DNA from 4 places in the Rhizobium sp. P28RR-XV genome. Region 4 is predicted to be linked to each of the others. Evidence: riboswitches for the same ligand, from Rfam matches in the RefSeq annotation. Region 4 holds a riboswitch; each other region holds the start of a gene.
What was found. Region 4 has a riboswitch for cobalamin ahead of HGP12_RS20805 (SRPBCC family protein). Riboswitches for the same ligand answer to the same signal wherever they lie in the genome.
Positions count from the first base shown of each region.

Region 1: it holds a riboswitch for cobalamin, as region 4 does, so the genes downstream of both, HGP12_RS19005 (glycerophosphodiester phosphodiesterase family protein) here and HGP12_RS20805 (SRPBCC family protein) in region 4, are expected to answer to the same signal.
Region 2: it holds a riboswitch for cobalamin, as region 4 does, so the genes downstream of both, cobU (bifunctional adenosylcobinamide kinase/adenosylcobinamide-phosphate guanylyltransferase) here and HGP12_RS20805 (SRPBCC family protein) in region 4, are expected to answer to the same signal.
Region 3: it holds a riboswitch for cobalamin, as region 4 does, so the genes downstream of both, HGP12_RS09195 (ABC transporter substrate-binding protein) here and HGP12_RS20805 (SRPBCC family protein) in region 4, are expected to answer to the same signal.

Region 1 is NZ_JABAIG010000008.1:302,232-309,819, forward strand. Features, by position in the region: gene HGP12_RS18990 (Tim44 domain-containing protein) at 1-392, opposite strand, end outside; gene HGP12_RS18995 (hypothetical protein) at 559-780, opposite strand; gene HGP12_RS19000 (HU family DNA-binding protein) at 1,136-1,414, shown strand; gene HGP12_RS19005 (glycerophosphodiester phosphodiesterase family protein) at 1,568-2,392, opposite strand; cobalamin riboswitch at 2,519-2,737, opposite strand; partial or broken gene HGP12_RS19010 (hypothetical protein) at 2,898-4,135, shown strand; gene HGP12_RS19015 (FUSC family protein) at 4,252-5,349, opposite strand; gene HGP12_RS19020 (DUF1269 domain-containing protein) at 5,582-6,124, opposite strand; gene HGP12_RS19025 (hypothetical protein) at 6,176-6,466, opposite strand; gene HGP12_RS19030 (hypothetical protein) at 6,800-7,066, shown strand; gene HGP12_RS19035 (pyridoxamine 5'-phosphate oxidase family protein) at 7,128-7,588, shown strand, end outside.
Region 2 is NZ_JABAIG010000001.1:169,942-177,529, forward strand. Features, by position in the region: gene HGP12_RS00830 (cobyric acid synthase) at 1-493, shown strand, start outside; gene HGP12_RS00835 (chloride channel protein) at 515-2,311, opposite strand; cobalamin riboswitch at 2,492-2,891, shown strand; gene cobU (bifunctional adenosylcobinamide kinase/adenosylcobinamide-phosphate guanylyltransferase) at 3,033-3,557, shown strand; gene cobW (cobalamin biosynthesis protein CobW) at 3,563-4,612, shown strand; gene cobN (cobaltochelatase subunit CobN) at 4,622-7,588, shown strand, end outside.
Region 3 is NZ_JABAIG010000003.1:494,795-502,382, reverse strand. Features, by position in the region: gene HGP12_RS09215 (ABC transporter permease) at 1-856, shown strand, start outside; gene HGP12_RS09210 (LLM class flavin-dependent oxidoreductase) at 915-2,009, opposite strand; gene HGP12_RS09205 (ABC transporter ATP-binding protein) at 2,187-2,951, opposite strand; gene HGP12_RS09200 (FecCD family ABC transporter permease) at 2,948-3,985, opposite strand; gene HGP12_RS09195 (ABC transporter substrate-binding protein) at 3,988-5,004, opposite strand; cobalamin riboswitch at 5,168-5,424, opposite strand; gene HGP12_RS09190 (GGDEF domain-containing protein) at 5,506-6,600, opposite strand; gene HGP12_RS09185 (patatin-like phospholipase family protein) at 7,092-7,588, opposite strand, start outside.
Region 4 is NZ_JABAIG010000009.1:304,606-312,193, reverse strand. Features, by position in the region: gene HGP12_RS20815 (glycoside hydrolase family 25 protein) at 1-97, shown strand, start outside; gene HGP12_RS20810 (hybrid-cluster NAD(P)-dependent oxidoreductase) at 198-1,286, opposite strand; gene HGP12_RS20805 (SRPBCC family protein) at 1,289-2,533, opposite strand; cobalamin riboswitch at 2,630-2,834, opposite strand; gene HGP12_RS20800 (DUF6656 family protein) at 3,184-3,801, shown strand; gene HGP12_RS20795 (L-threonylcarbamoyladenylate synthase) at 3,860-4,834, shown strand; gene HGP12_RS20790 (FAD-binding oxidoreductase) at 4,854-6,284, shown strand; gene phnF (phosphonate metabolism transcriptional regulator PhnF) at 6,287-7,021, opposite strand; gene HGP12_RS20780 (MOSC domain-containing protein) at 7,094-7,588, shown strand, end outside.

The DNA.
Region 1 (7,588 bases), on a different contig from region 4:
ATCAGGCCGATCTGCAGCAGCATGCCGAGGAAGCCGATGCCGCCGCCGAAACCATGGCCGAGCAGCATGCCGAGAAGACCGCCTGCGATCAGGCCGCCGATCATCGATCCGCCAAAGCCACCGAAAAAGCCTGGACGCTGTGGCGCGCCAAGCGGCGGCTGGATCGTCGTCTGCTGCTGCGGCCGCTGCGTCATCGTCCGATCGATCGGCGCCGCCTGCGTGGGGGCTGTCCTCGTGATCGCCGGCGTATCGAAGGTACGCGTCCCGCGGCTTCCGAATCCGCTTGATCCAGCCCGACGCGCATCGGCAGCGTCAAAGGTCGCTACGGACGAAGCGGCGGCAAGGACGACGATGGCTGCGATCTTGGCAAACCGCGGTACTGCACTGAACATTGGCTCTCCTGTCATAGGGCAGAAAGACTAATTCGCCCCTATATGGGGATGCCGGTTTGCGATTTTAAGGCTGCGATTTTAAGTTGGTGCAACTTTCAAATTTCAATCCTGAACATGCCACCCGCGCGAGCATGCGGATGACCGGCCGCAACCTGCGGAGATGACCCTAGTCTTCATCGGCCCTTTCGATCAGACCGTCATAAACTTCCATCAGCGCATTGGTGATCGCTTGGCCAAGCGCATTGCCGGCTGCGCGCACATCATCGTCCGTCCCGTCCCGTCCCGCTCTTGCCAGTTCAAAGCCCTCATCGCTGATGATCTGCTTTGCGAGCTCGATGGCCCAGAGCCCGAAATCGCCGCGATTGCCTATCTTGATCTCATGTTCCATTGCTTGTCCCATTCAAACATCGTGAGCGAGGCTCTATAGACCCGTCCGGAGAAAGACCAGCCTCGATTGCGCCGCCATGGCCCGCATCCGATTGGCGAAAACGCGCTGGAGCCGCCGATTCCGGCATTTTCAGCAGATTCGCAAGGCGTCTGCGGATGCCCCCAACCGTCCTCCCGCAGGCTATCCGACTTGTGCTTGGACTGGGAAAACACCCACGTAAAGCGCCTAAAATGGCTTCAATACGTCGGAAATTGTGGAAATACCGGCTTTCTCGGCCTTTCCGTGCAGAACTCCAGGTGACAACTGTCACCGGCAATGGAAATGATTCCGGCGTCATCAATGCGGGGGAAGCCTCATGACCACTACCAATGAAATCGCAGATCAAATTGCAGCGGAGCATAAGCTCACCAAAGTTCAGAGCAAGGCAATCGTAGAAGCCGTCTTTGGAGCCATCACCGGAGCCGCGACCTCCGGCGCCGAAACCTCGATTCCTGGCTTTGGCAAGTTCAAGGTCAAGGACACGCCGGAACGTGAAGCACGCAATCCGGGAACGGGCGCCACCATCAAGGTTGCCGCCTCGAAGAAGCTTGCCTTCACGCCAGCCAAGGCGCTGAAGGATGCACTCAACAAGTAATCGCGACCCTGGCCGTAAAGGCTGGATGGGTTAAATGGCTGGCTCTATCCGCTAGGGCCGGCCATTTGCGTTTTCATATCAAGGCGAACGCTGCTGCGCGACCGTGAGCTATCGCAGCGCGATCAGTTCAGGATGATTACATCGAAAAGCTGACTAACGAGCCTTGAGGTAGGTCCTCAGCGCCTCAGCCTCATCCGTCTGGATGGCGGAGACGCCTGCATCGATCAGGCGGCCCCAAATTGCCGCGGGGTCCTGCAGCGCGGCGGTATCCGTAAAGCCTGCGCAGGAAACGGAATCGAGTGTATTGACCCACAGGCGCACGCCCGCGTCAGCAAAAAGCGCCTTGCGAGCAGAAAGCTGGTCCAAGCTGTCGAAGTAGATTTCGCACAGCAGCGGGTTGAGCTGAAATAGAAGATCGAGCTGGCTCTCCGCATCCTGGGAACCGAGGCGTGTTTTCGCCATGAAGAGAACCATCTCCGGCAATACCTTGTGCTGGATCCAGGCAAGATCGTCCGGGGTCCTCAGATCGCCCCAGAAATCGACTTGCCGATCGACGCCCATGGCACGAGCACAGGCGATCACACCGGGGATCATGTCTCTGCGCTTGACATCGAGATGCAGGAAAACACGGCCGCGCGTGAGATCGAAGACATCCTTCAGGCTCGGCAGCTTTTCTCCGGTCATCCGGTTCGTCTCGCCGCCATTGCGGTCACGCAGGTGCAGGCTCGACAGTTGCTGCAGCGTCAGCCCCTCTGCCTCCTGGATGAGGCCGGCCGTCCGCTCAAGCGTATCGTCATGCAGGAGAAAGAACTCGCCGTCGCTGCTGCATCGCACGTCGATCTCGACGGCATCATAGCCGGCAGACATGGCTCGCTCGATTGCCAGCAAGCTGTTTTCCGGCGCGGCGCGCCAGATGCCGCGATGAACGACGATCGCGCAGTCGCGCGAGGGATCGGCGATATAATCGGCATAGTCCATGATACGTCCTCGTCTCGCGGGATGCGCGCGATTCGCCCGAAACCGGACATCTCCGCCGGGGTATCATGGGATTTTGACAGATCTGCAAAGCGCAATGCCGGCCGTTGCGAGCGGCGTTTAAGAACGGTGATCGTTATTGCTCAAGGCAGGTCTCCTGGCTCGCGGGTCGACGCATTCGTTTCGCCTTCCCAAGGCACATGGCCTCAGTGACTTCGTCAAACGAATGCTCGCCGCTCACAGTTGCGGGTGCAGCTCCGGCTTGGCAATCATCATGTTTGCCGACCGGATTCCCATCTTAGCCTCCAATTCTTGCGAATCAGGGGAACCTCGAACACTATATATAGTAGCCTGAGTTAAAATTACGTCAACCGCTTCGAAGTCCCCCAATCGATTTCCATGCTGATATGGATGCTCATTTCGCTTGATGCGTGCATGCAAGGGCTGGACAAGCACAGCGTTATTTTATTACGCTGCATATGTAATGTTATTACATAAAGGATTTTCCATGCTACGCACAGGTTCCGGTATCTTCCTTGCAGCCTCGTCGCTCGCCTGCACATTGCTGTTTCCGTTTCCCTCTTTTGCCGACAGCGAAAACGAGACGGAAAGCTGGCGGCTGTTCGTTGCCGATCACAGCCTGCCGATCGTCCGCGCGATTGACGCGACAAGCGGTAAGGAGATCGGTCGGTTCGATCTTGACGGCTATGCCGCGCTGTCGCTCAGCCAGTCCGGCCGAACAGTCTTTGCCGTGCAGGGCGAAAAGAATGTCGTCCACGCCATCGCGACCGGCATCTCGCTCTCCGATCACGGAGAACATCGCGACATCGAGCTTTCCGAACCGAAACTGCTTCCAGCTGCGATCAGGGGTGAAAAGCCGAGGCACGTGGTAACGCACGGCAATGATATCGCGATCTTCTACGATCGCGACGACAAGTTCGACCTCCTGTCCGAGAGCGGTCTTGCAGAAGGTAAACCTGACATCCGTGCATTCGAGACGATGGCCGCCCACCACGGCGTTGCCGTTCCGATGGGCAATCATCTTCTCGTATCGGCGCCGAACATGGAGGCACCGGTCAAGGAGGGTGAGCTGCCACCACGTCTCGGCTTGCGCGTCCTCAACCGAAAGGGCGAGCAGGTCGGCGATATCAAGCCTTGCACTGGCCTTCACGGGGAGGCAACCTCCCCCGGCTGGTTGCCTTCGGTTGCGAGGAAGGCGTCCTCATCGCGCGCCCTGGCGGTGTCAACGGCCCGAAGCTCGATACGCTCGCCTATGACGCGCCTCTCCCGAAAGGCAAGGTATCGACATTGCTCGGCGGCACCTCCATGCAATTTTTCCTCGGCAATTACGGTGAGCAAAATGTCGTGCTGATCGACCCAGACAACGCAGTCGAGCCCTACAAGCTGATCGAACTGCCGACACGACGCGTCGACTTCGTGCTCGATCCGGCAAAGCCGCAGCATGCCTATATCCTCACCGAGGATGGTAGTCTGCATCTTCTCGATGTGGTGAAAGGCGCAATCGTGAAATCCGAGGCGGTCACCGAACCCTACAGCAAGGACGGCCATTGGCGCGATCCCCGGCCGCGCCTAGCCATTGCCGGCGACCTTCTCGCCATTATGGATCCACGTCACGGCCTTATTCGCTTGGTGGACGGCCAGTCGCTCAAGGAAATCCGCAGCATTGCTGTCGAGGGGCAGCCCTTTGCGATCGTTGCGGCTGGCGGATCGGGAGCGGTTCACTAAAAGCGGAAACGCAAAACCCTCTTCGTTCCTAATGAGCAAAGGGAGTCGGTCTTGTTGACCGGCTCCCTTACGCTGGGCGTTGAGAGACCAGGTCATGCCGAAACCGCCTCGTCGCTTCAACTGACCTTGCTTTCGCGGATGCGATCGGCAAGATCGAGAAAATTCTGACGCATGCGGCGCAAGGTGAAATCGAGACCAAACAGGCGGCCTGTTTCGCTAAAATCCATCGATTGAGCAGCTTCGGAACGTTGAAGAGCGCTAAACGCGGCCTCGAAAGCTTCATCGCCAGCCGAAAGCACCGCTGAATCGATCTCGCCGCCGGCACGCAGCGCCCGGCCACATGCTTCCGCGAAGCGGGCCTGTGCCTCGAGCACTCGTCCCGCCTGCGGCCCGATCACTTCGACGATCGCCGGCGGGAAAGGCGTTTCCACGATGTGGCTGACATAGGTCATGTCGTTGCGGATTCGCCAAAGCGAGCGAGGGATGGCCTCGGAAATTCCCTCTTTTGTCAGCCAGAAGGCGCGTTCGCGCTGAGCGTCGGTCAGGAGCGATTCCGTCGCCATCAGGGACTGGCGCAGCGCGATATTGGCTTCCGAGGCGGATACCGGCTCGCCCTTTTCGACCGCGGATGCAAGAGTACGCAAGATCTGTGCCACGACGTCGAGAGCCGATCCGAAGCGATCGAGCACTATAGTCCGCGAGCGCGTCGGCAGGATGAAGAGGCTGGCGAGTACACCCACGACACCGCCCAAGGTAATCTCGGCAATGCGGTCGATCACGAAGATTTCGACGGGAACGGCGGCGGAATGCGTCAGCATGACGATCGCTGCCGTCAGCCCGGCATTGCGCAGGCGAGGCACGCGCGCCGCCACGAAGCTCGAAAAGCCGACGACGCAGATCAGCGCGATCCCGATAGCAAGCGGCTCCTGCGGTGTCACGAACACCGCCACACCTCCAAGCACTGCCCCGGCGACCGTCGCCACCAAGCGATCGGCAGCCATACCGGCCGTCGCGCCAACCGACGCCTGCATGACGATCAGCACCGTGAACACGGCCCAATAACCCTGCTGAAGATGAAGAAGCTGGGAGACGGCATAGGTGATCGTGCATGCAATCATTACTCGCAGCGCCTGCACCGCCGCGCGCTGAGTCTGGTCCAGGGATGTTTTGGGTTTTGACGGAGGCTGGCTTTGGCGAGATATGGGCTCGGTCATCGCGCAACTTTTCGTCTGGAAACGTATGCTGACAATAGCCGTTCGGGTCTTGCCCCTCCCCTTGCTGCAATGCCGCCGATCACCGGATGAACCCGATGCTCAGAATGGCAGCATTCGGCATAATATGGAAGCCACGCGCATTTACGGCGAGCGTCTGGTTGCACCACCTTCTGCCGCGCTTCCTATCCGGAAGCACGGTCCTTAATCGATGGTCACAGATCAGGCTTTGAGCTCAAACCGTGGCGGAAGCCGCGGATGTCGGCGTCGTCTCGTCGACGAGAACCTGCCGCAGTCGCGTTTCCTGATCGGGCGAAAGCGAGGTGCGCAGCAACCTTGCATGCTCGCCCTTGAATTCGGCAAGCACTTTCTCCGGCTGGACCTTGCGGATCAGCAGGAAGAGCGCGGAACTGTTCGTGGGAATGGCTTCGGCGAGTTTCTTGATGAGATCGTCGTCAATGCCGTAATCGGCCATCGATCCTGCGAGAGCGCCGGAACCGGCACCGATTGCGCCGCCGACCACAAGTCCGGCAAGGGGATTGAGGAACAGCAGGCCCACGAGCGAACCCCACAGCGCGCCGGAAAGCCCGCCGCTTGCGGCACCTGCCGCCGTCAGATTGACGCTCTGCTTGAGACGGACCTTGCCGGCCTCGTCGCGAACGGCAATGACCGCATCTTCGAGGTCGATCAGATATTCCTTCTCGAGCTGGACGAGACGATTAAGAACGGCGTCCGCTTTGTCGGCATTATCGAAACCAAGCACGATGAGTTCTGACATCGAAATCCTCCGGGGTTTTTTGTCGAAGCAGGAACTAGGACCTCAAGCCGATCAGTGAACAGCTGTGCTGATCAACCGGTAAGGATGAGTAGCATTGAACTGCGAGATCATTGCGACAGCCTGCTGCAACAATTCTTCGGCCTGTTCTGGATCATCGCGGGCCAGTTCGTCGGCATTGACCCGGATTGCTTCCGCCATGTTGGTGGAAAGCGCCGCAAACTGCTTGTTGCCCTCGACAAAAGCTTCACGCGCCGTGCCTTCCAGCGTCCGGGCGACATCGATGAGAATTTCCTCGCGCTCTTCAACGCTGAGATCTTCGATAGTTTTGGTTTTATCTTCCATTTTAATTACTCACTCTTCATAGACGTGATGGCAACCGAGCTCATAAAGCCTCGGTTATTGCTCACGTAGGAAGACGCAAATGCGGGTTCAAGGTTCCCTTGTTCGACCCGGTATCGGCGAAATCGTGATCTCGTCGATAGGACGATCGACCTTCGCCACGCGCAAAGAAAGGTATCGCCCTCGCCAATGCGGAACATTGTGGCCGCCGTACGGTTCGATTGATGTGGCCGGACATCTCCTCATCCGGAAAGGTCTTCGGCCGCGCTGCATCCTAGATGAAGCGAGCTCTTGCAAACCAGACGAACTTGCAAACCAGACGAACGGGTAATCGACATGACGGATCCGCGACGAGAAAATAGCAAGACGGCGGCTGAGCGCGATACGGGTTCTCCCAGCCATCGGCCGACGGCAGCCAATCAGACCAAAGGTGAACTCGACGCCGCCTCGGAGCATCTCAAAGAGCGCGGTCCCGACGACCTGCCCAACATCGAGGCGGCAAAGGAAGCAGCGCGTCAGCCCGATGACGCCTTCATCGTGCAAAGCGACCTTGAAGACGCGGACGAGCGCGAGGCTTCACCGGGAACCCGCGAACAGCCGTGAGATTGCGTCGGGCCGACTGTCCCCACACCCACGCCAAAAGTAACTCAAGGAGATCACCATTATGGATACCGATGAGAACGCCCGCGTTTGGGAACTTGTCGAGAAGATCGGCATCTGTATGCTGACCACTCAAACGTCCGGCAGCCTGCGCGCCCGACCGATGGCCGCACATCCAGAACCGATAGAGAATGCAATCTATTTCCTGACCGATGTCGCCGGCCACAAGGATGAGGAGATCGCTCGCTGGCCGAATGTCTGCCTGGCCTTCGCTGACACGAAGGGCCAGAAATATGTCTCGATATCCGGCATGGCGGAAATCAGCAACGACCGCGAGCGCGTGGAAGACCTCTGGACGACGGCTGCCAAGGCCCGGTGGCACAGCGCCGACGATCCATCCATTCGCGTCTTGAAAGTGACGCCATCTTTCGCCGAATACTGGGACAGCCCCGGAACCATCATCAGCTACATCAAGATGGCCGCTGCCGCCGTTTCGAATTCGAGGCCTGACATGGGCGAGAACGT
Region 2 (7,588 bases), on a different contig from region 4:
GCACGTGCGCCGCGGCGGCCGCGTCATCGGCATTTGCGGCGGCTACCAGATGCTCGGCCGTACGGTCTATGATCCGCTCGGCATCGAGGGGTCGGTCAACGAGACGCCGGGACTGGGCCTACTTGAGATCGAGACTGAAATGGCGCCGGAAAAGACGGTGCGCAACAGCACTGCGGTCTCCAGGGAATATGACGTGCCGCTGTCGGGCTACGAAATCCATCTTGGCGTGACGCGCGGCGCCGACTGCGAGCGGCCTTCGGCTGTCATCGACGGTCGGCCCGATGGGGCGATATCGCCTGATGGTCGCGTCATGGGCACCTATCTGCACGGCCTCTTCGGCAGCGATGCCTATCGGGCAAAGCTGCTTGCAAGCTTTGGCCTTGCCGGCGAGCGCACGGACTATCGCGCCGGCGTCGATGCGGCGCTGGACGACATTGCCGGGGAATTGGAGAGTGTGCTCGACCCTGCCTGGCTCGATAGCCTGGTTCGATAAAACCCCGGTCAGCGACTTGCTTTAGAGTTCACCCGAGACTTCCCGGCGGCGGCGGTCGAGTTCCTCGCTGTAGCGCCGCAGCGTATAGCTTTCGGTCAGCAGACCGATCACCCTGCGTTCGATCAGATCGTTGACGACGACGAGCGCTTCACTCTTGGTCTGGTCGAACATGGCGGCCGCTTGCTTGGCGTTCATCTGCGGCTGCAGGAATTCGTTGCGCAGCTGGATGAAATCGGAAAGCCCGTGTTCCTCGTCGTCCTTCTCGACCGGGCTCGCATAGACGTCGGGCACGAAGACCATTCCCGAATATTTATTGTTCTTGTCGATCAGGATGACGCGCTGGGCCGAGCCGATCGGAAAGTTCTTGCGGAACTCCTCGATGCTCATGTCGATGCTTCCCGTATGCACGTCGGGGCGCATCATGCGGGCGACCGTGAGATTGCGGATCCAGCCGACGTCGTGGGCGCTGCGGATGCTCTCGCCGCGCAGGTGGAAGCGCCATGTGGCGAAGGAGTAGCCGAAGGTGGTGCGGACCACGAGCGACGATGTGATGACGGCGGCCAGCACCAGGGCGGTGATCGGGAAGTCGCCGGTAATCTCCAGCGCCAGGAACGTCATCGTCAGCGGGCCGCCGATGATCGCGACGGCCAGCGAACTCATGCCGACCACGGCGTAGACGGCCGGCGTCAGCGTGTTGTGATCGAAATAGGGGGCGCAATAGGCGAAGATTTTGCCGAGAAGAGCACCCATGAACAGAGATGCGAAGAAAAGACCGCCTCTGAAGCCGGAGCCGATCGAGACTGCGGAGGCCAGCGATTTGAGGAGGAACAGCCCGACCAACGCCCCGATAGTCACATCCGTCGACAGGTTGAGATGCAGGGCGCCGTGCCCCGCCGACAAAACCTGCGGGGAGATCAGTGCCAGTGTGCCGACGACAAGGCCTCCGAGCGCTGGGCGGAAGGACGGCGCGATGGAACTCTTGCGCGCGAGCTCCTCGGTCCAGGCGACGCCCTGCATGATCAGGATGCCGACACCGGCGCAGAAGGCGCCGAGCAAAACTGCCGGCAGATAGTCGGCGGGGGCGATCGAGCCGATATGGCCGATATCGATGGCGAAGTCATCGCCGGCGAGCAGCCTCGCGATCATCGTCGATATCAATGCCGAGACGACGACAGGCGTCAGCGTCAGGATGGAGTAGGTGCCGATGATCAGCTCGAAGGCGTAAAAGGCGCCGGTGAGCGGCGCATTGAAGGCGGCGGCAATGGCGCCGGCGGCGCCGCAGCCGACGAGCATGCGCAGGTCCGCGCGGCGCATCTGCATCTTGTAGCCGAATTTGGAGGCGATGCCGGCCGCAAGCTGGGTGTAACCGGCCTCGAGCCCGACGGAGGCACCGAATCCATTCGAGATCAGGTTCTGTACGGCGACGAGGATACTATCGGTGAGCGACATCCGGCCGCCGTGCAGCGCATTGGCTTCGATCGGGTCGACCATCGGCTTCTTGCGTGTGCGCGACAATATATAGAGCAGGATACCGAGGATGATGCCGCCGGCGATCGGCGCGATGAACAGCACCGATTTGTCGGGAATCGCCACCGCCGCCGAACTCAGGCGCTCATAGTCGGTGATGCCGTAGATGAGGCTGTGAAGCTTGCGCGAGACGAAGCTCATCGCCGTCACGGCGCAGCCGGAGACTATTCCCACCAGCGCGCCGGCGAAAACAAGTCCCGATTCGCCACGGCGCAGCAATGCCCTGAACCGACCGAGATCGAATAGGGCCGAGAAGACGCCGAGGCGGCGTGGTTGGAATTTCTGCAACATGGGAAACGAACGATATGTTTTATTCGAATATGAGAGCTTACCCTCTATAGACTTCTAACATCAAAGAAATGCGGCAAAAAAGCCGCTGATTTTGCGGGAATATCGGGTCGATTTCGCAATCGGGACGCTGGGCGTCGCATCCATGCCCTTCATTGACTTGAACTCGGTGAAAGCCTAATCATTGCCGGCATAACGTATGGTTCCCGAGCGGCGATCTGTCGCATGGGATGAAAAGGGAATGTGAAGGGACGGACCCAATCCGGGCGTTCTCATCACAGCCGACCCCGCGACTGTAGAGCGGTCAGGGTCTTTCGTTCGGTTTGGGGTATATTCCGTCGATGGTTCGCATGGGGCGAACGAGGCGGGGCAGCGTAAAGCCGGAAAAGCCACTGGTGTGGCATCATGATCAACCGGGGCTGGACGCCTCCAATTCTACGAATCGTCCGCCTTTTCATGATGCATTGCCGGGAAGGCGAGGAAGACCCGCTGGCGCACGATCGGGGGCGACCGATTTCGGTCCGCCCCCGTCGCGGCGCCTTATCCGCGAGCCAGGAGACCTGCCATGCGTGCCGGGCGCAGAGCCCATTCCAGGAACGCCAGTTCCGCTGCCAGCACGGAGGTTGTCATGGCACAAGACGAGTTTTCGGCGTGTAGACGCCTGCTTTCCGGTATCGGCTTCATGATGTCGAGCCTCGCTGTTTTGCGGGAGCAGGAATAACGCATGTCCTCTTCGGCCTCCCGAGCTGTCTTCGTCCTTGGGGGCGCGCGTTCCGGTAAATCCCGATTCGCCGAATCTCTGGTTTTGGATACCGGTCTTGAGCGTCACTATGTGGCGACGGGGCAGGCGTGGGATAATGAGATGCGCGAGCGCATCGCCCAGCATCGTGCCGACCGCGGCGATCTATGGCAGACGCATGAGGAGCCGATCGATCTCGTTGCGCGGCTCGCCGCAATCGACGCCGAAGGGCGCGCGGTGCTTGTCGACTGCCTGACGCTTTGGGTGACCAATCTGATGATGGCGGAGCGTGATATGACGGCGGAGTTCACCGCTCTTACGGAATTCCTGCCGAAGGCGCGATCGCGGCTCGTTCTCGTATCCAACGAGGTCGGCCTTGGAATCGTGCCTGAAAATCGCATGGCTCGCGAATTTCGCGATCATGCCGGCCGCCTGCACCAGATGGTCGCGGCGGCAAGTGCCGAAGTTTATTTTATCGCAGCGGGCTTGCCGCTGAAAATGAAGGGCTGATCCATATGAACCAGGAAAAGATTCCCGCCACCGTCATCACCGGCTTTCTCGGGGCCGGCAAGACGACGATGATCCGCAACCTCCTGCAGAATGCCGGCGGCAAGAAGATCGCGCTGATCATCAACGAATTCGGCGATCTCGGCGTCGATGGCGACGTGCTCAAGGGCTGCGGCGCGGAGAACTGCACCGAAGACGATATCATCGAGCTGACCAACGGCTGCATCTGCTGCACCGTCGCCGACGACTTCATCCCCACGATGACGAAGCTCTTGGAGCGCGATGCGCGCCCGGATCACATCGTTATCGAGACGTCGGGCCTTGCCCTGCCGCAGCCGCTGGTCGCCGCCTTCAACTGGCCCGATATCCGCACCCACGTCACCGTCGACGGCGTCATCACGGTGGTCGATAGCGCCGCCGTTGCCGCTGGCCGCTTTGCCGACGATCACGATGCTGTCGAAGCCGCCCGCGTCGAGGACGACTCGCTCGACCACGAGAGCCCGATCGAGGAACTGTTCGAGGATCAGTTGACCTGCGCCGATCTGATCGTGCTGAACAAGACCGATCTCATCGATGTCGCTGGTCTTGGCCGGGTGCGCGCCGAGGTTGCTTCGCGCACCGCCCGCAAGCCGACGATCATCGAAGCCAAGAACGGCGATGTGCCGGCCGCCATCCTGCTCGGCCTCGGCATCGGCACCGAAGACGATATCGTCAACCGCAAATCGCATCACGAGCTGGAGCATGAGGACGGCACGCCGCACGATCATGACGAGTTCGACAGCTTCGTCGTCGAGCTCGGCCCGATTGCCGATCCGGCCGCCTTCATCGATGCGCTGAAGGGCGTGATCGCGGAACATGACGTGCTGCGCCTCAAGGGCTTCGGCGACGTTCCGGGCAAGCCCATGCGCCTGCAGGTGCAGGCTGTCGGCAGCCGCATCGACACTTATTTCGACCGTGCATGGACACCGGGTGAAGCGCGTGCGACCAGACTTGTGGTGATCGGCCTGCACGAGATGGACGAGACGATCGTACGCAAGGCGATCGAAGCGTTGGTCTAAGGCAAGTCCATGCATCTCCTCCTAGCTCAGAAGGGAACGATCAGCGACGGCGAAGAGGCGATCGACCTCGGCCAATCGCCGGCTGACATTCTCTTTCTGTCGGCCGCCGACACCGAGCTTGCGGCGATTGCCGCAGCGCACGGCGAGGGCGGCCGCTCCCTTCGGCTTGCGAGCCTGATGAGCCTCAAGCACCCGATGTCCGTCGATACCTATATCGAGAGGACGGTTCGGCATGCGAAGCTCGTCATCGTGCGGGCGCTGGGAGGTGCGAGCTACTTTCACTATGCGCTGGAGGCGCTGCATGCCTGTGCGGCGCGCCAGGGCGCATTGATCGCAGTGCTGCCGGGAGACTCGAAACCCGATCCCGGCCTGACGCCATTCTCCAATGTCGCGCTCGATGATCTCAATGCGCTCTGGTCCTATCTGATCGAGGGTGGGGGGACGAATTCCAGGGCATTTCTTGCCTATGCCGAGGCGATGCTGTCGGGCGTGGAAAAGCCGATGCCCGCGGTGCCCTTGATGAAGGCCGGCATCTGGTGGCCGGGCAGGGGCGTGATCGGTGTTGGGGAGTGGAGGAAAGTTTCCGGGGGAGAGATGGCGGTCCCGCAGGGGCTCGAACCCCCGACAGTTGCGATTTCCTTCTATCGCGCGCTGGTCCAAAGTGGCGAAACGAAGCCTGTCGAAGCCATGATACAGGCTCTCATTGCCGAGGGCATGCGGCCGCTGCCGGTTTTTGCCTATAGTCTCAAGGATGCCGTGTCGGTTGGTATTCTCGAAAGCGTGTTTACCGAGCTGAAGCCCGGCGTGGTGATCAATTCCACGGGCTTTGCCGTTTCGGCGCCGGGGGCCGATCGTCAGGCGACGGTTCTGGAAACGGGGGAAGCCGTCGTCCTTCAGGCCATCTTCTCCGCTTCGGCGAAAGAGGCCTGGGAGGCATCCTCACAGGGGCTTTCGGCGCGCGATCTCGGTATGAACGTCGCATTGCCTGAAGTCGATGGGCGCGTCCTTGCCCGCGCCGTGTCCTTCAAGGCTGCAGCCCGCTATGACGAACGGGTCGAGGCCAACATCGTCGCCAGCGAACCGCTCGAGGATCGCATGCGCTATACGGCGCGGCTTGCTGCGAACTGGGCGCGGCTGCGCAATACGCCGCCTCGCGGTCGCCGTGTCGCGCTGATCATGGCGAATTATCCCAATCGGGATGGGCGCCTGGGCAATGGCGTCGGGCTCGATACTCCCGCCGGTACGATTGAAGTGCTGAAGGCAATGCGGGCGGCCGGCTATGGCGTTGCTGATCTGCCCATCAATGGCGATATGCTGATGCGGCATTTGGCGGAAGGCCCCACGAATTCGGGTCATGACAGCCGCGTAGTTCGCGAGAGGCTTTCCTTCAACGACTACAAGGATTTCTTCTCGTCGCTTCCCAAACAGATTCAGGATGAGATTACGGGTCGCTGGGGCGATCCGGAGGCGGACCCTTACGCGCTGGATGGCGGTTTTGCCCTGCCGTTCGCCCGCTTCGGCGGGGTGCTTGTCGGCATCCAGCCGGCGCGCGGCTACAATATCGATCCGAAGGAGAGCTACCACTCTCCCGATCTCGTTCCGCCGCACGGCTATCTCGCCTTCTATGCTTTCCTGCACCGCTCCTTCGATGCGCACGCGGTCATCCACATGGGCAAGCACGGCAATCTCGAATGGCTGCCGGGCAAGGCGCTGGCGCTGTCGGAAGGCTGCTACCCGGAAGCGATCCTCGGTCCGCTGCCAAATCTTTATCCCTTCATCGTCAATGATCCCGGTGAGGGCACGCAGGCCAAGCGCCGAACGAGCGCCGTCATCATCGATCACCTGACGCCGCCGCTGACGCGCGCCGAAAGTTATGGTCCATTGAAGGATCTTGAGGCGCTGGTCGACGAATACTACGAGGCCTCAGGCGGCGATCCGCGCCGCATCCGTTTGCTCCGCAAGCAGATCCTCGAACTCGTCGCCGATATCGGCCTTGATCAGGATGCCGGCATCGCTAAGGGCGAGGGCGAAGACGAGGCATTGCGCAAGCTCGACGCCTATCTCTGCGACCTCAAGGAAATGCAGATCCGTGACGGCCTGCACATCTTCGGCGTTTCGCCATCCGGACGGCTGCTGACGGACTTGACGGTGGCGCTGGCAAGGGTGCCGCGTGGGCTGGGCGAGGGTGGCGATCAGAGCCTGCAGCGGGCGATTGCGCGGGATGCGTTCGTGGGCGCAGAGGGTGTGATACCCCCCTCTGTCGCTCTCGCGACATCTCCCCCACAAGGGGGGAGATTGGTGGCCCGCAGCACGACATCGCCTCAAATGACTATCGAATCTGCTGATGCTGTTGGTGATGAATCAGGAGGGGCTGGCGGCATACTCCCGACAATCTCCCCCCTTGTGGGGGAGATGTCAGCGAAGCTGACAGAGGGGGGTATCTCTCCGAATAAACCATTCGATCCTTTAGACTGCGATATGGCCGCCGAATGGACAGGCTCGCGCCCCGCCATCCTGCAAGATGTGTCAGATACCCCCTGGCGCACGCAGGGCGATACCGTCGAGCGCATTGAACTCCTGGCCGCGAAACTCGTGGATGGCGAAACGGCCTGCCCCGAGAATTGGGCGAACACCCGCATGGTCCTTCGCGAGATCGCCTCAAAACTCCAGCCTTCCATCCTCGCCTGCGGGGATGCCGAGATCGCGGCGCTGCTCAATGGCCTCGACGGTCGTTTCGTACCTCCCGGCCCCTCCGGTGCGCCCACCCGTGGCCGGCCGGATGTTCTGCCGACGGGGCGGAATTTCTATTCGGTCGACAGCCGTGCTGTTCCGACACCGGCGGCTTACGAGCTTGGCGGGAAATCGGCCGAATTGCTGATCCGCCGCTATGTTCAGGATCATGGCGAATGGCCGGTTTCCTTCGGCCTGACGGCCTGGGGCACCTCGAACATGCGCACGGGCGGCGACGATATCGCA
Region 3 (7,588 bases), on a different contig from region 4:
GGCCGTCAGGTTGCTCGATACCAAGCAGTCCGTCCTGATCATCGTCATCGAGCACGATTTCGAAAGACAATTGGAAGCCGGCTCGACCGGCACGGTGCAGGTCATCGCGGACGGCAGGAATTCCAACACGAGCGGCATTGCGCAGGGCTATGCCAACACGATCGTCCGCGACTTCACCGCCGACTGGTTGGCACAGAAGGGCAGCTCCGGCAATGCAGTGCGGGTGACGACGCGCGCCTGGTACAATCCGCAGCTGGAAACGCGCTGGAGCATGGTCCCATCGCTCATTGGCACGATCACCATGCTGATGACGATGATGCTAACGGCCATGTCCGTCGCCCGCGAGCGCGAGGAAGGAACCTTCGACCAGTTGCTCGTGGCGCCCTTCACGCCGACCGAGATCATGATCGGCAAGGCCGTCCCCTCGATGATCGTCGGCATCACCCAGGCATCGACGATCCTGCTGGTGGCCTTGGTCTGGTTCCGCATCCCGTTTGCCGGCTCGTTTCTGACGCTTTATCTCGGGCTGAGCCTTTTCCTTGCTGCGGCCATCGGCTTCGGGCTGTTCCTGTCCTCGATTGCCGCCAACATGCAGCAGGCGATGATCCTCTGCTTCGTCTTCCTGATGCCGTTCATGCTGCTGTCCGGGCTGATGTCGCCGACCGACAACATGCCGAAGGTTCTGCAATATGCGACGATGATCAACCCGCTGAAATATGCGATCAGCATCACCCGCGGCGTCTATCTCGAAGGTGCCGGGCTCGACGCGCTTCTTCCCGACATGCTGGCCCTGGTCGTGATCGCCGCCGCAACGATGCCGGTTGCCGCCTGGATGTTCCGTCACCGGTTGAACTAGCGTAATTCCGGGAAGGCCCGCCGTGTAGCGCCGATCACGTCGTGGACGAGGTCGGCCGTCATTCGACGCGCAGCCCCGCCTTCTTCAGGAGCGGCATGACCCGGTCGCAGAAGAAGGGCAATTCATAGGTGTAGTTGACGAAGGACATGGCAATCCCGCAATAGCCCTGTTCGGCGATGGCGATCATATCTTCGACGATCTTTTCCGGCGTACCGACCAGCGGATAGCCACCCGCGCCGCCTGCAAACCGCTTGCGGTAGCGATCATAGGCTTGCGCGTCGTGCGACTGGGAGAATTCTTTCTTGCCGGCCATATGCGCATCGACCGCCTCATGGTCGGCAAGCGTCACGGCATAACGTTCGTAATAGTCCTCCGCCTCCTGCTGGCTTTCGCGGCAGACGACGTGGCAGACGGTATAGGCGCCGACATCGCGGCCAAGCTTTTCCGCCCGCCCCCTGATATCCTCGACATGCTTGCCGGCCTCGGAAATCTCGGTGAAGGTGGTAAAGAGATATTCGCAATTCTTCGCCGCGAAATCCCGGCCCGGCCCGCCGAAAGCCGCGTTCATGGTGACCGGCCGCGGCGATTGCAGGCTGGCCGGCCGGCTCACCACATCCTTCAGCTTGTAATAGGTTCCGTCATAGTCGAACGGCGCGTCCGACGTATAGGCCCGCTCCATGATATCAAGCCATTCGTCCGCCTGGTCATAACCTTTCTCGACCAGCGGCACCCCGAACATGCCGAACTCCTTCGGGTTCCAGCCGCAGACGATATTGAGGCCTGCGCGGCCGCCGCTGATATGATCGACGGTCGCGAGCGCCTTGGCCGCATAGAGCGGATGCACGAGCGGCACGTGAACGGTCATGAAAAGGCCGATCCGTTCCGTGACGGAGGCAAGGCCCGCCGCCCAGGTGAAGGTCTCGAAGGACCATTCACGCACCCGATTTTTGCCGCCGAAACCCTTCCAGCGGGCGATCGGAAGGAAGAAATCCAGCCCGCCGCGATCGGCGATCTGCACGGCGTTCAGATTGTCTTTCCAGCGAGCCTGCCAGCGCTCCGGCACGTCGGTGATGGCAAGGCCCCCATCGGCATTGGCGGAAAAGACACCGAGTTTCAGCTTGCTGGGACCTTTCAGCGGATGCGGCTTGATCATGCTGTTCCTCTTTTATGGGTCTTCTGCGGGCGGAACGTATCGCCTCCACCCGTTCCCCTTGGGCCGCTACTGTCGATCCATCGATCGGAAAAAACAAGTTTAAACCTAAACTATTTTTGCGCACGGATCGAAACGGCTCGACGCGAGCGAAAGATCAATGGTTCCGCTTAAACGAGGTCAACCCGTCATATATTGGATGTTGCAGCGGCCATGGACCAGGGATTTCTGGACATGCGCGCGCACGCCGAAAACCCGTTCGATCAATTCCGGCGTCAGCACCTCATCCGGTGCACCGGCTGCGACGACCTCGCCATTTTGGAGTACCGCCAGACTGTCGCAGAACATGGCCGCCAGATTGAGATCATGCAGCGCGACGATCGACGTCACATCAAGCCTGGAGACGAGGCCGAGAATGTCGAGCTGATGCTGGATATCAAGGTGATTTGTGGGCTCGTCGAGCAGCAGTTCGCTCGGGGTCTGCGCAAGGGCTCTCGCGATATGGACACGCTGACGTTCGCCGCCGGAGAGTGTCTGCCATAGTTGCCCGGCGCGGCCTTGCATGCCGACGCGGACGAGCGCATCGGAAACCGCCGCATCGTCGTGAGCGCTCCAGGATGACAGGGGCCCCCGATGCGGCGTACGGCCGAGGCGAACGACGTCCATCACGGTGACCTGGGTATCGGTCGTCGCCTGCTGTTCGACGAGCGCGATACGGCGGGCGATGTCGCCGCGCGAAATCGAGGCGATATCGCTACCGCCGAGCCGGATGACCCCGCTCTTGACCTTCCTCAACCGGCAGATCAGCCGCAGGAGACTGGATTTGCCCGAGCCGTTCGGCCCGAGAAGGCCGAGAACCTTGCCCTTTTCCACCGCCAGGCTGATGCCGTTGACGATCAAGGTATTGCCGGCCGCGAAGGTCACCGTGTCCACAGCGATGCTCATGCCGTCCTCCGGGCGCGATAGAGAATGATGGCGAAGGCGGGAGCCCCGAACAGGGCGGTGACCACGCCGATCGGCAGGATCTGCTGGGGAATGATGACCCTGGAGATGATATCGGCGCCGACCATGAAAATGGCGCCGGCAAGGGCTGCCGCCGGCAGCAGCCGGTCATGGCTTGGCCCTACGACGAAACGGGCGGCATGCGGGATGACGAGCCCGACGAAGCCGATCGAGCCGACGATGCTGACGACGGCGGCCGTCATGAAGGCCGTAACGCCAAGCAGGACGATCTGCGCGCGTCGCACCGCGATCCCCAAAGAGGCGGCCGCATCCGTGCCGAAGATGAAGGCATCGAGCACGCGGACATGCGCCATGCAGACGGCAAAGCCGAGAATGGCGACCGGCCCCGAAAGATAGACGTCCGGCCAGCGCACGCCGCTCAGCGAACCGAGCAGCCAGAACATCACGCCCCTCGCCTGCTCGGCATTGGCCGACGTGGTGACGATATAGGAGGTCAGCGCGTTGAAAAGCTGCGAGCCGGCAACACCGCACAGGATGATCCGCTCGCTCGTGCCGCCGACACCCGTCGCGAGCAGGCCGACGAACAGGAAAGCAACGATCGCACCCAGGAACGCTCCGCCGGAAAGCCCGAGAACGCCGTAGCCGAGCCCGAGGATCATGATACAGACCGCACCGGTCGAGGCACCCGCCGAAATGCCGAGCACATAGGGTTCGGCAAGCGGATTGCGCAACAGGGCCTGCAGGATCACGCCGCTCAATGCCAGGGAGGCGCCAGCGCTGGCGGCGACGAGCGCCCGGCTCAGGCGATAGTCCCAGACGATGCCCTGGTGAATCCGGCTCAGTTCGAAGCTCGTTCCGAACAGCCGGTTCGATACCGCCTTTGCGGTTGTCGACAACGGGATGGAAATCTCGCCGATCGACACCGCAAGGCTGATCATGAAGGCCAGAATCACGATGGCAGCCAGGGCAAGCGCCGGCAGCATCCACCATGGCCGTCGTTCTGCAGCAAGACGCATCTTCACCGCGCCAGGCCGAAGGACTTAATGCCCTTGGCCAGGATTTCGATGCCGTCGATGGTCCGAACGGTCGGGTTCATCGACTGGGCATCCATCAGAACGAAATGCTTGTTCTTGACGGCATCGAGCTGGCTGGTGACCGGATCCTTCTCGAGGAAATCGACCTTGACCTTCGGATCGTCGGCGGCATAGCGGCGGCGATCCATGGTGGCGATGACGATCACGGCCGGATTGGCCTGCATAATCGTCTCCCATCCGACCAGCGGCCATTCTTCCTCGGTCGTCACGACATTCCTGGCGCCGAGCGTCTTCAGGATATAGGCCGGCGCGCTGTTCTTGCCCGCGATGAAGGCGTCGCCATTGACTTCCTTGCTGGAGAACCAGAACACGATGGGAAGATCCTTGGTCCCTGCGCCTGAAATCGAGGCGACCGCATCCACTTCGCGCTTCTTCAGGTCTGCGATCAAGGCATCGCCGCGATCCTTAACGTCGAAGATGTCCGCGAGTTCATCGATCTCCTGATAGATCAGGTCCATCGTGAACAGTTCCTTGCGCACGCCGTCGCCGCCATCGGCATTGACCTTGGCGACGCAATCGGTCGGCGCGATATAGGTATTGATGCTCAGTTCGGAAAACTGCTCGCGCTTGCCGACGGAGCCCTGCGGACCGAAATGCCACTCGAATTCGGCCATGACCAGATCCGGCTCCTTGCCGACGACCGACTCAAAGCTCGGATCATTATCGGCAAGCCGCGGGATCTTGCCGTTGGCTTCGGCATATTGCGGCAGAACAGGGCCGACCCAGACGGCCGTTCCGGCGATCTTGTCGGCAAGGCCGAGCGAGAAGAGGATCTCGGTCATGCCCTGCCCGATCGAGACGATCCTGGCCGGGGCCTTCTGGAAGGTGACCTTCTGGCCACAATTATCGATGGTGAGGGGATATTGTGTCGCGGCAAAACCGGAAGCGGCAAACCCGCTCAGGCCGAGTGCAAATGTAATGGTCGTCAAAAAATGGCGCATGAACGATCTCGATAGGAGGGAAACTGGGCGGTATCAGCGCGATCGCGCTCAAAAAGACCGCCGCCGGTTGCGAGGATCCCAATCAAGACCGATAGATGTCTGAAAGTGTCGAAGGCTCAGGTCAATCATTCTCTCTGTCCCTTCCGGGCATCCCCGCCCGGCTGATTGGATCGTGATCGACGGCAGGTCTCCTGGCTCGCGGATATCTGACGATCATCTGCCTTCCCGCAAGCATGCTTGCAGTGGCATGGCTCAATGCCCTCGGAGGGAACCAGCAGGTTGGTCACTCCGGGATGATCGGCAATCCGCTTACAGTTGCGGGGGCAGCCACGGTCTAGGTCCCTTTTGGGTCGTCCTCACCGTGTTCCCTATTAATCCCCTCGGAGTCTTCCTTGGGGAACCGTCGCGTCCAGTTATGCTGGATGGCCCCTTCCCGTCAAGGACGCATGGATGCGATAAAGTAAGTGAGCGCAATCCCACAGCCCGCATCCATATAGCTGGCTAAGCGGCCTCGGCCAATTCCACGCGATTTCGCCCGCCGGCCTTGGCGCGATAAAGCGCCTTGTCTGCAGCCTCCAGCACATGCTTGAAGTCGGCCGTCGGCTCGTGGGAGCAGGCAATACCGATGCTGACCGTGACGCGGATGCTCTCCTGCTCGAACATCAGGATTGTCGCCTCGATATCCTTGCGGATTTTCTCCGCAACGGCGGTGGCGGCCTTAACATCGGTGTTCGGCAGCAGAACGACGATCTCTTCGCCGCCATAGCGCGCAGCAATGTCGGTCCTTCGGACAGTCTGCCGGATCACGTCCGCGACCCGCGCCAGGACCGTATCGCCGAAGGAATGACCCCAGCTGTCGTTGATCTTCTTGAAGTGATCGATATCGAGCATGATGATCGAAAACGGGACGCGCCTGATGCCGGCCTCCTTGCTGCAACGGTCGCCTTCCCGCTGCAGGACACGGCGATTGGGCAGCTTCGTCAGCGGATCGAGGCTTGCCTCGCTCTCGAGCGCGCGCTGGATGCCGATGCGATATTGCTCCCGCTCCAGCAGGTCCGAGAGAAGAAAGACACCGACTATATTGACGATCGTGACCGGAAGCGTTGCCGAGAGGAGAAGCTCGCGCGCGACCGCCCACGGCAGAAAGACGAGAACCACGAGCGATGTGCAGGTCGCCAGACCGAACAGCGCCGATCGCCTCCACCCCGTGCCGATCCACTGCCGCGGCAGGAGGCTGAGGACATAGCCCGCAAGCGCGACGATCAGGATCCCGGCAACGCCGCCGACGGCACCCATGCCGCCGACCAAGAAACGGAACAGGCCCATCATAACAGCCGCGACAATGGTCCCCAGGGGGCCGCCATAGACCGGCGTCAGGACGAGCAGGATCGAGCGGCCGTCCTGGATGACGCCCGGCATCCACTGGATCGGATCAGCCATCGACAGGATGCCGACCACGCCGAACAGCAATCCGACCGCAACCGATTTCAAAACGCCGCGATCGACGATCCGGATGACCCAGGAATAGGCGTAGACGATGATGGCCACCTGCCCCAGGACGCGTACCAGCGAAGGCAAATGCATTTCAATTCCCATGGCTATCCCCAATCTGCCCGAGGAGCCCCATCAATGGTACGCACCGGCCATAGTCTAAGTCAGCGCAGGATACCACGCGATCTCTATAAAATGGTTTACCGAGTCTCTCGCTCCCTGAGCGCGACGGGACGTCGCTGGAGGCGGGACAGGGGATCGAGTGCGGACCGGGGATGATGATCATTATCGTAATTGAACTTCGAAATTGATGCGTAGCGATGCCGTGGTGTCGGATACCGCAATCCGAGGAATTGCGCACTCAGGATCTTCGGGAGGTTATAAAATATCGAGGGAGCCTGTGGATCGCTCCTGCACGGAGCATGAATAATGGGCGCTATCTGGCGCGCCGTGCGGAGTGGTCAAGTGCGGTCGGGCAATTTCCCGCTTTGCGCCGTGACGATCGATGCAAAGACAGTGGTTTCAGGCTCGACCTTCCGCACACGACCCTTGAGCAGTTCAGCTCTTCCTGGGCTTGCTCGAATGCCGATCACCCGTCATGCCAATGGTCTTTTCGGGAAGGGCCAGGCCGGAGCCATCTGTCGCAGTGACCCATGATAGTTTGCGCGAACGCTTCGATCGCAGATCGCATATCCCCAATTCACCAGCTTCTCCGATACGTCGTCGCCGAGAGCGCTCAGCCGGGTCGGTGCGCTGGAGAGAGCCGCAACCTTCTTCGGTGAGCATGGCAGTGCCCCTTCCGGCGCGAGTTTGGAGGGGTCGGTGTCGATACCCCAATAGGAGCCGAAACGGCCGTATCCTTGGGCGACGACCAGCGATGCTTCATCGCTCAGTGCCCCGGCCGCCTTGAAGCGGCCGATGAGATCGCGGCGGCGCAGCGCTCTTACCTGGTTGTCGGTGACATCCAGAATCCGGCGCAGCTGACTGACCCAATTGCGGCAAAGGCCGGAATTTCGAGCAAAGGGCGCGCCGCCATCGCTGACGAAAAGAGTTGCGAAGCGCTTTACCAGCGGCTCGATCCCATGATTGTCGT
Region 4 (7,588 bases):
GGTTTCGCTCATGGTCGACGTCGACCCAGTCGTCACGGCGTCAACGCCGCAATCGAAGCCGGTCGAGATCAACGAGCTGAACTACCAGGATTTTTAAAGCGCGCCGTAATCTTTCAGATTCGCCTTTCGCGCTTTGGGTCTTTGATTTTGCGCATGTCGTTACCGCAAAACCGCTGCGCAATTTTGCGCGACATGCTTTAGGCCTCGACCTGGACATCCGTCTTCGGACGGGAGCAGCAGGCGAGGATATAGCCCTCTTCGATCTCGTCATCGAGGATGCCGCCATTGTGGCTCATCTCGACTTCGCCCGAAAGCTTCATCACCCGGCATGTGCCGCAGAGCCCCGACTCACAGGCCGCGCCGATGCGAACGCCGGCGCCTCGCGCGGCCTGAAGCACGGTCTGCCCCGCCGCGCAAACGACATCCTTGCCGGCCATGGTGAAGCGGATCGTCGTTGCGGCCTCACCCGATGCATCGTCGGAAACCTCCGCAAGCGGCGTTGCCGCATTCGCCGGCTGGAAGCTCTCCTGATGGTAGCGCGACATGTCGAAGCCATGCGCCTCCAGCATGGAGCGCACGGCATCCATGAAGACTTCCGGGCCGCAGCAGAAGATGGTCCGATCCATGAAATCGGGCGCCAGCAGGCCGATCTTCGCCTTGTCGATGCGGCCCTTCAATCCGGACCAGAGATCGGTGCGGCCACAGCCCTCGACGATCAAGCCGAGATTGAGGTTCGGCATGAAACGGGCGAGATATTCGAGCTCGGACCGGAAGATGATGTCGGCCGGGCCGCGCGAGCAATTGACGAAGGTAATATCCGACAGCGGTGCGGTATCAGCCATGTAGCGCGTCATCGACATCATCGGCGTGATGCCGGAGCCGGCGGAGACGAACAGATATTTTTCGCCGGGATGACGGATATGGCTGAAATCGCCGAGCGGACCGAACGCCTTGATGCGCATGCCCGGCTTCAGGTTCTCGAACATCCAGCGGGTGCCGATGCTGTCCTTCTGTGCCTTCACCGTCACGGCGACCGAGAAGGGCCGCGATGGCGTCGACGACAGCGTATAGGTGCGCATGACCGGCTCCGGAGCCGTCGGCAGCTCCAGCGTCACGAACTGGCCCGGCAGATAGCGGAACCAGTTGTCCTTGTCGGACCGGAACGTGAAGGTCATCACGTCGGGCGCTTCGGGCGTTGCCGAGAGGCATTCGAGCAGATGCTGCCTGTCGCTCCAGGGCTGCATCTGGTCGAGGTGGCGGTGCGGAAGGGAGACGGTCATATTCATGCTCAGGCAACCGCCGACAGCTTGGCCTGGTCGCCTTGCAGCCGGTTGATCATGAACGTCGTGTACCATTCGACGAACTGCATGACGCCGCCTTCATGGATTTCCGAATAGGGGCCGGGCTCATAGGCCGGCGAGCGGATACCAAAGGCATTCTCCTCGACGATGCGGCGGTCCTGATCGTTGGTTTCGGTCCAGACGTGCGTCAGCTCCTCGAGATTGTAGTCGACGCCCTCGACGGCATCCTTGTGGACGAGCCACTTCGTGGTGACGGCGGTTTCGTCGGCGCTGATCGGCAGGACGCGGAAGGAAATCGCATGGTCGCCGAGGATGTGGTTCCACGTCGTCGGGTAATGGAACAGCAGCATCGTGCCGATGCCGTTGATCGTCACATCCGGCGAAAGCGGCCGCCTGACGGCGTTCTGGCCGGACATGGTGTAGCTCTCGGCCCCCTCGATCAGCGGCATGCGCGCGGCGCGGAACTGTCCATCCGGCGAGATCTTGAACTCGCTCGGCAGGCCGGCCGCTTCGCAGCGCTGCCAGTGTTCGGTGATGACGGGGTCGTTCATCGCGCCCTGCACGCCGGTCACGGTCGGCGCTTCCGGGAAAGTGCGGCAAAGTTCGGGATGATTGGCCGCGCAATGGTAGCATTCGCGGTTGTTTTCCCAGACGAGCTTCCAGTTCCCCTTCTCAATGATGGTGCTCTGGAAGGCAACCTTGGCTTCGCTGATGCGATGCGGTGCCATGTAAGGTTCGATCGCGGCGCGAACCGGCTTGAAATCCGGCGCGTTCTGCGCGAGGCAAATGAAGATGTAGCCGCCGACGCTTTCGCAATGAACCGGCTTCAGCGAATGCTGGCTCTTGTCGAAATCCTCGGCCATCTGGCGGGCAAAGAGCAGAGAGCCGTCGAGCTCGTAGGTCCACTGATGATAGGGGCAGACAAGCTTTGCCGAGGAGCCGCGCTCGGTCGTGCAGACGCGCGAGCCACGATGGCGACAGCTATTGTGAAAGGCGCGGATGACCTGATCGCGGCCGCGGACGATCACGACTGGATAGTCGCCGATCTGGACGGTGAAATAATTGCCCGCGCGCGGCACTTCGCAATCATGGCCGATAAACAGCCAGTCGCGATAGTAGATCGTCTCCATATCGAGCTTGAAGTAGTCCGGATCGGTATAGAACGGTTGCTCCAGGCTCAAACCTGTCCGGTGGTTCTTCAATTGCCGCAGAACTTTGCTGCCAATATCCATTTGCCTATCCTTCGCAGTACCAGGAAACGGGCGCAGGACATGCGTGGCTGGTTGAAGACAGCCCAAAGCAATGCCCCGACCGCCCGCCGCGGTCAGTAAACCATATGTGCCCAAGGCTGGTTTCCGGGCTCTGGAGCGGCCCTGTTTCCAGGGCCCCATGGCACCTTCCCAGGTCGATCGACCCAGTGGCTTTATTCGCCATGCCTTACTCCACTACCGTTGCGGGGGCAGCGCCGGATTTTGACCGGCTTCCCAATTCTCCGTCTCCCTAGCAGACGGCACCTTGAGATTGATTTCATCATATCCCTCGGCCCGATCGGCCGCTGTGCTGCAATGCGACATCGGCTTCGAAATTGACGACAGACGGAACCGGACGATGGGACGGTTGCCTGTCGTTACAATATGGAGAGACAATTCAATCTCTTAGGCGCTTGCATGGGAGATGGCCCGCGCATCGCATGCGCATTCCGCCAATGGCGCTTTATCTTGATTGCGACAGATCCGCGAACGGCTGATAATCAGGGGAATGATTGGGCGGCGGAGAGCGACGGCAGAGCCGCCATCGAGAGCCGTCGCTCCGGCGCGATTAAGCTCGGCTCAAGCTCCATGATCCATCATGACGCCCAGAGAGTTTTATAGCGAGATCCGGCATGGCCAAACTCAGATATTTCGACGCTGGGAAGCCCGCCGAGCCCGAACCGGCGCCAGCGGTATCGACGACGGGGTACAGCGAATTCCTGCGTACCGGCCGCATCAACCGCAACAGGCCGCATTGGCTGGCGGAAGAGCGGGAATACCTCAGCCATGAGCAGGTGGCCGAGCGCACGGCGCTGAAGCTGCGGGACGCCGGTGAAAAGACCCATGACCGGCTCAACAATTTCCACAAGTCCATCCGCTTTCCGAAACTCATTTTTCATCACACGCTGAAGGACACGCCGCATCTCGGCTATTGTCACGTTACCGCCGCGCGGACCCAGTTCGCACGATATGAGGAAGTGAACTGGGCCTTCTATATCGCCAACTTCTTTGCCCGAATCGGCCAGGAAGAAAACTTCTTCGAAGACATCAGCCTGAAATATTCGCGGATGTATTTCGCCGTTGCCATCCATCCGGACAGGCAAGCGGAAGATAAGAAGCTGACGATCAATCGCGACATTCGCGGCAACGGCGTGCTGTTCCACACTCACGATCCGCAGATCGCCATCCGCAATGTTCTCCTGCTCGGCGCGCGCAACGAGCAGCTTCGCGACATCATTCGCCAGCTTTGACGATTGATCCGAAAACTCGAAGAGCATAAGAACGGCCTGAACTGCAAGTAGGCAGGCCATGGCACGACACATAGATATTCTCGAACATCCGCAAACGGCGATAGAGGTTGCGACGGTAACGCTTGCCGAAGGGCTGCCGATCGGTCTGCCGACGGAGACGGTCTACGGTCTCGCCGCCGATGCCACCAATCCCACAGCCATTACCCGGATCTACGAGACGAAGGGGCGGCCGCGCTTCAACCCGCTGATCTGCCATATGAGCGATCTCGCCATGGCGGAACGCTACGCGGTCTTCGATCTCGTCTCGCGCAAGCTGGCGGAGGCCTTCTGGCCCGGCCCGCTGACGCTGGTTCTGCCGCTCAGACCCGATAGCGGTATCCATCCGCTGGCGACCGCCGGGCTCGACACGGTCGGCATCCGCGTGCCCCAGGGCTTTGCCGGCGAGCTGATCCGCGCCTTCGACAGGCCGCTTGCCGCGCCGAGCGCCAATACGTCGGGCAAGATCAGCGCCACCAGCGCAGATCATGTCGATGACGATCTCGGGGAGCGGATCACGCTCATCCTCGACGCCGGGGCCTCGATCGTTGGCGTAGAGTCGACCATCGTCAAGGTCGAGGACGGCGAGTTGCGCCTCCTGCGGCCCGGTGGCCTTGCGGCAAGCGAGATCGAGCGGGTGGCGGGCAAGCCGCTGAAGCGCAGGAAGAAGGCTTCGGCCGCCATTGAGGCACCCGGCATGCTTGCCTCGCATTACGCACCGGGGGCTGCCGTGCGGCTCGACGCGACGGATGTCTCCGCAAACGAGACGCTGATCCGCTTCGGGACGCCCGAGATTGCCGGCATCGATAAAGCCGTCGCCGTGCTGGACCTGAGCGCCACTGGCGACCTTTCGGAGGCCGCCGCAAACCTTTTCGACTTCATGAAGCGCGCCGATGCTACGGGTGCTGCGACCATTGCCTTTTCGCATATTCCCGACGAGGGCCTCGGCGAGGCCATCAACGATCGGCTGCGCCGTGCCGCCGCGCCCAGAGAATAAATCCGGTAAAGGACACGCCATGAGCAGCTCCGCCCCCTCTCCCGACCTCCTTGACCGCTTCGCCGCCATCGTCGGCGAAAAACATGCAGTGCGGGGCCCGGCGGAGATCGCACCGCATCTCGTTGAAAATCGAGGGCTCTATCACGGCGCTTCGCCCATGCTGCTAAAGCCCGGTTCGGTGGAGGAGGTCTCCGCTATCCTCAAGCTTGCCAGCGAGACCGGCGCGGCGATCGTTCCGCAGACCGGCAATACCGGCCTTGTCGGCGGCCAGACACCGCGCGACGGAGGCTCCGATATCATCCTGTCGCTGGAGCGCATGAACCGGGTGCGCGACATCGATCCGGTCGGCAATACGATTGTTGTCGATGGCGGCTGCATTCTTGCCGATGTCCACAAGGCGGTGGCGGAGCATGACCGCATGTTTCCGCTTTCGCTCGGCTCGGAAGGCTCCTGCCGCATCGCCGGCAATCTTTCCACCAATGCCGGCGGCACGGCCGTTCTTGCCTATGGCAATATGCGCCAGCTCTGCCTCGGCCTCGAAGTCGTGCTGCCGACGGGCGAAATCTGGAATGGATTGCGCCGGCTGAAGAAGGACAATACCGGCTATGATTTGCGCGATCTCTTCATCGGCGCCGAAGGCACGCTCGGCGTCATCACCGGCGCGGTGCTGAAGCTCTTTCCGCAACCGCTCGGACATCAGGTCGCCTTTGCCGGCCTGCAATCGGTCGATGACGCGCTGAGCTTGTTCAAGAACGCCTCCAGCCTGTGCGGCACGGCACTGACCGGCTTCGAGCTGATGCCGCGCATCGGCGTCGAATTCACCACACGGCATATTCCGGGGGTGCGCGATCCGCTGGAGACGGCTCATCCCTGGTATGTGCTGATCGATATCTCCACCTCGGATTCGACTGAGACGGCCGAGCGGATGATGACGACGCTGCTGGAAAAGGGCTACGAGGACGGCCTCATACAGGATGCGACCATCGCCAGCTCCGAGGCGCAGCAGAAGGCCATCTGGCACATGCGCGAGAGCATGTCCGACGCGCAGAAGCCGGAAGGCGGCTCGATCAAGCACGACGTTTCCGTGCCGGTGGCGCAGATCCCGCAATTCATGGCGGAAGCCGAAAAAGCCGTTGTCGCCGCCATGCCGGGCGCGCGCGTCTGCGCCTTCGGCCACATGGGCGATGGCAATATCCACTACAACATCTCGCAGCCTGTCGGCGCGGACAAGGCGGAGTTCATCGGTCGCTGGCGCGAGATCAACAAGATCGTGCATGGGCTGGTGCTACAGCACGGCGGTTCGATCTCCGCAGAGCACGGCATTGGCCAGCTGAAGCGCGACGAGCTGGCGACGATCCGCTCCGATATCGAGATGGACCTGATGCGCCGGATCAAGACGGCCTTCGACCCGGCCGGGATCATGAATCCCGGGAAAGTCCTCAAGGTCTGATCCTAGACGGTCACCACGACCCGCTCGGAAGCAAAGCAGCCGACCTGGCAGGAAATGACCGTGCCACCGGCATCGATGTCTTCGCCGGCATAGGCAAGCACGGGCGTCAGGCGCGATTGCTGCAGAAGCCGCGCCTCGGTTTCCGTGGGCATGCGCGCCGTGATGTCGGTGGAACGGCGCCAATAATCCGTCACGCCGTACTCCTTCAGCGCCGCCGTGAACGAGCCCATTGCGGCGAATTTCTCCGCGAGGCCGGGAAAGTGCTTTGCCGAGCAGCTGCGCATGACGACCGAGACGGGAAGCGCGTCGGCATAGGCGACCAGGCACATTTCCAGCACAGTATCGCCCGGCTGCAGGTTCAACCTCGCGGCAATATCGGCGGTTGCCGGAACTTCCCTTGCCGAAGGAACCTTGCGGGTGAGGTTTGCATCCGTCGCGGTGAGATCCTTGCTGAAGCGCACCTTGTTGCCCAGTTGGAAGCGGACAGGCATGTCGGCGCGGACATAGGCGCCGCTGCCGCGCGCCACGCGCAAGAGCCCCTCGCCCTCCAGCTCGGCAATCGCGCGCCGCATCGTCACCCTGGAGACGCCGAATTGTTCGGACAAAGCACGCTCGCTCGGCAGGCGGCTGCCCGGCGCATGCCGGCCCCCATCAATGGCGCGTCTGAGTTCGGCGGCAACAGTCGCCCAGCCTCCCACAGCTTTTGCACCTTCGTCCCGTTGATTTTTCTCATCCATCACAAATCTGTCACCTTGAAATTGGTATATACCAATTTATAAAGATCCAGATTGTTTATGGAAGGGTTCGGCATGGGCGACAAGCGCATATATGTGACCTCGGTCAGCAGCAGCGGCGTGCACGAGTTCAGCAAGCAGATCAGAGATCATATTCAACTGCTGACGGGGCTCGGCGTGGAAGGAGATGCGCATATGGGGGTGACGGTGAAGCACCGCTCCCGCGTCGCGGTCGATCCGACGCAGCCCAATCTGCGCCAGGTGCATATCATCCATGACGAGCTGTTCGACGAACTAGCCGAAAAGGGATTTTCCGTTGCGCCGGGCGACATGGGTGAGAATATCTCGACCAGAGGGATCGACCTGCTTTCCCTACCTCAAGGCACGCGCCTGCATATCGGCGAGGAAGCGATCGTCGAGGTGACCGGCTTACGCAATCCCTGCAAGCAGATCGACAACTTTCAGAAAGGCCTGCTGCATGCGGTGCTCGATAAGGATGCCGATGGCGGACTGGTTCGCAAGGCCGGCATCATGGGCATCGTCTCGCAGGGCGGCCGGGTGCGGCGCGAC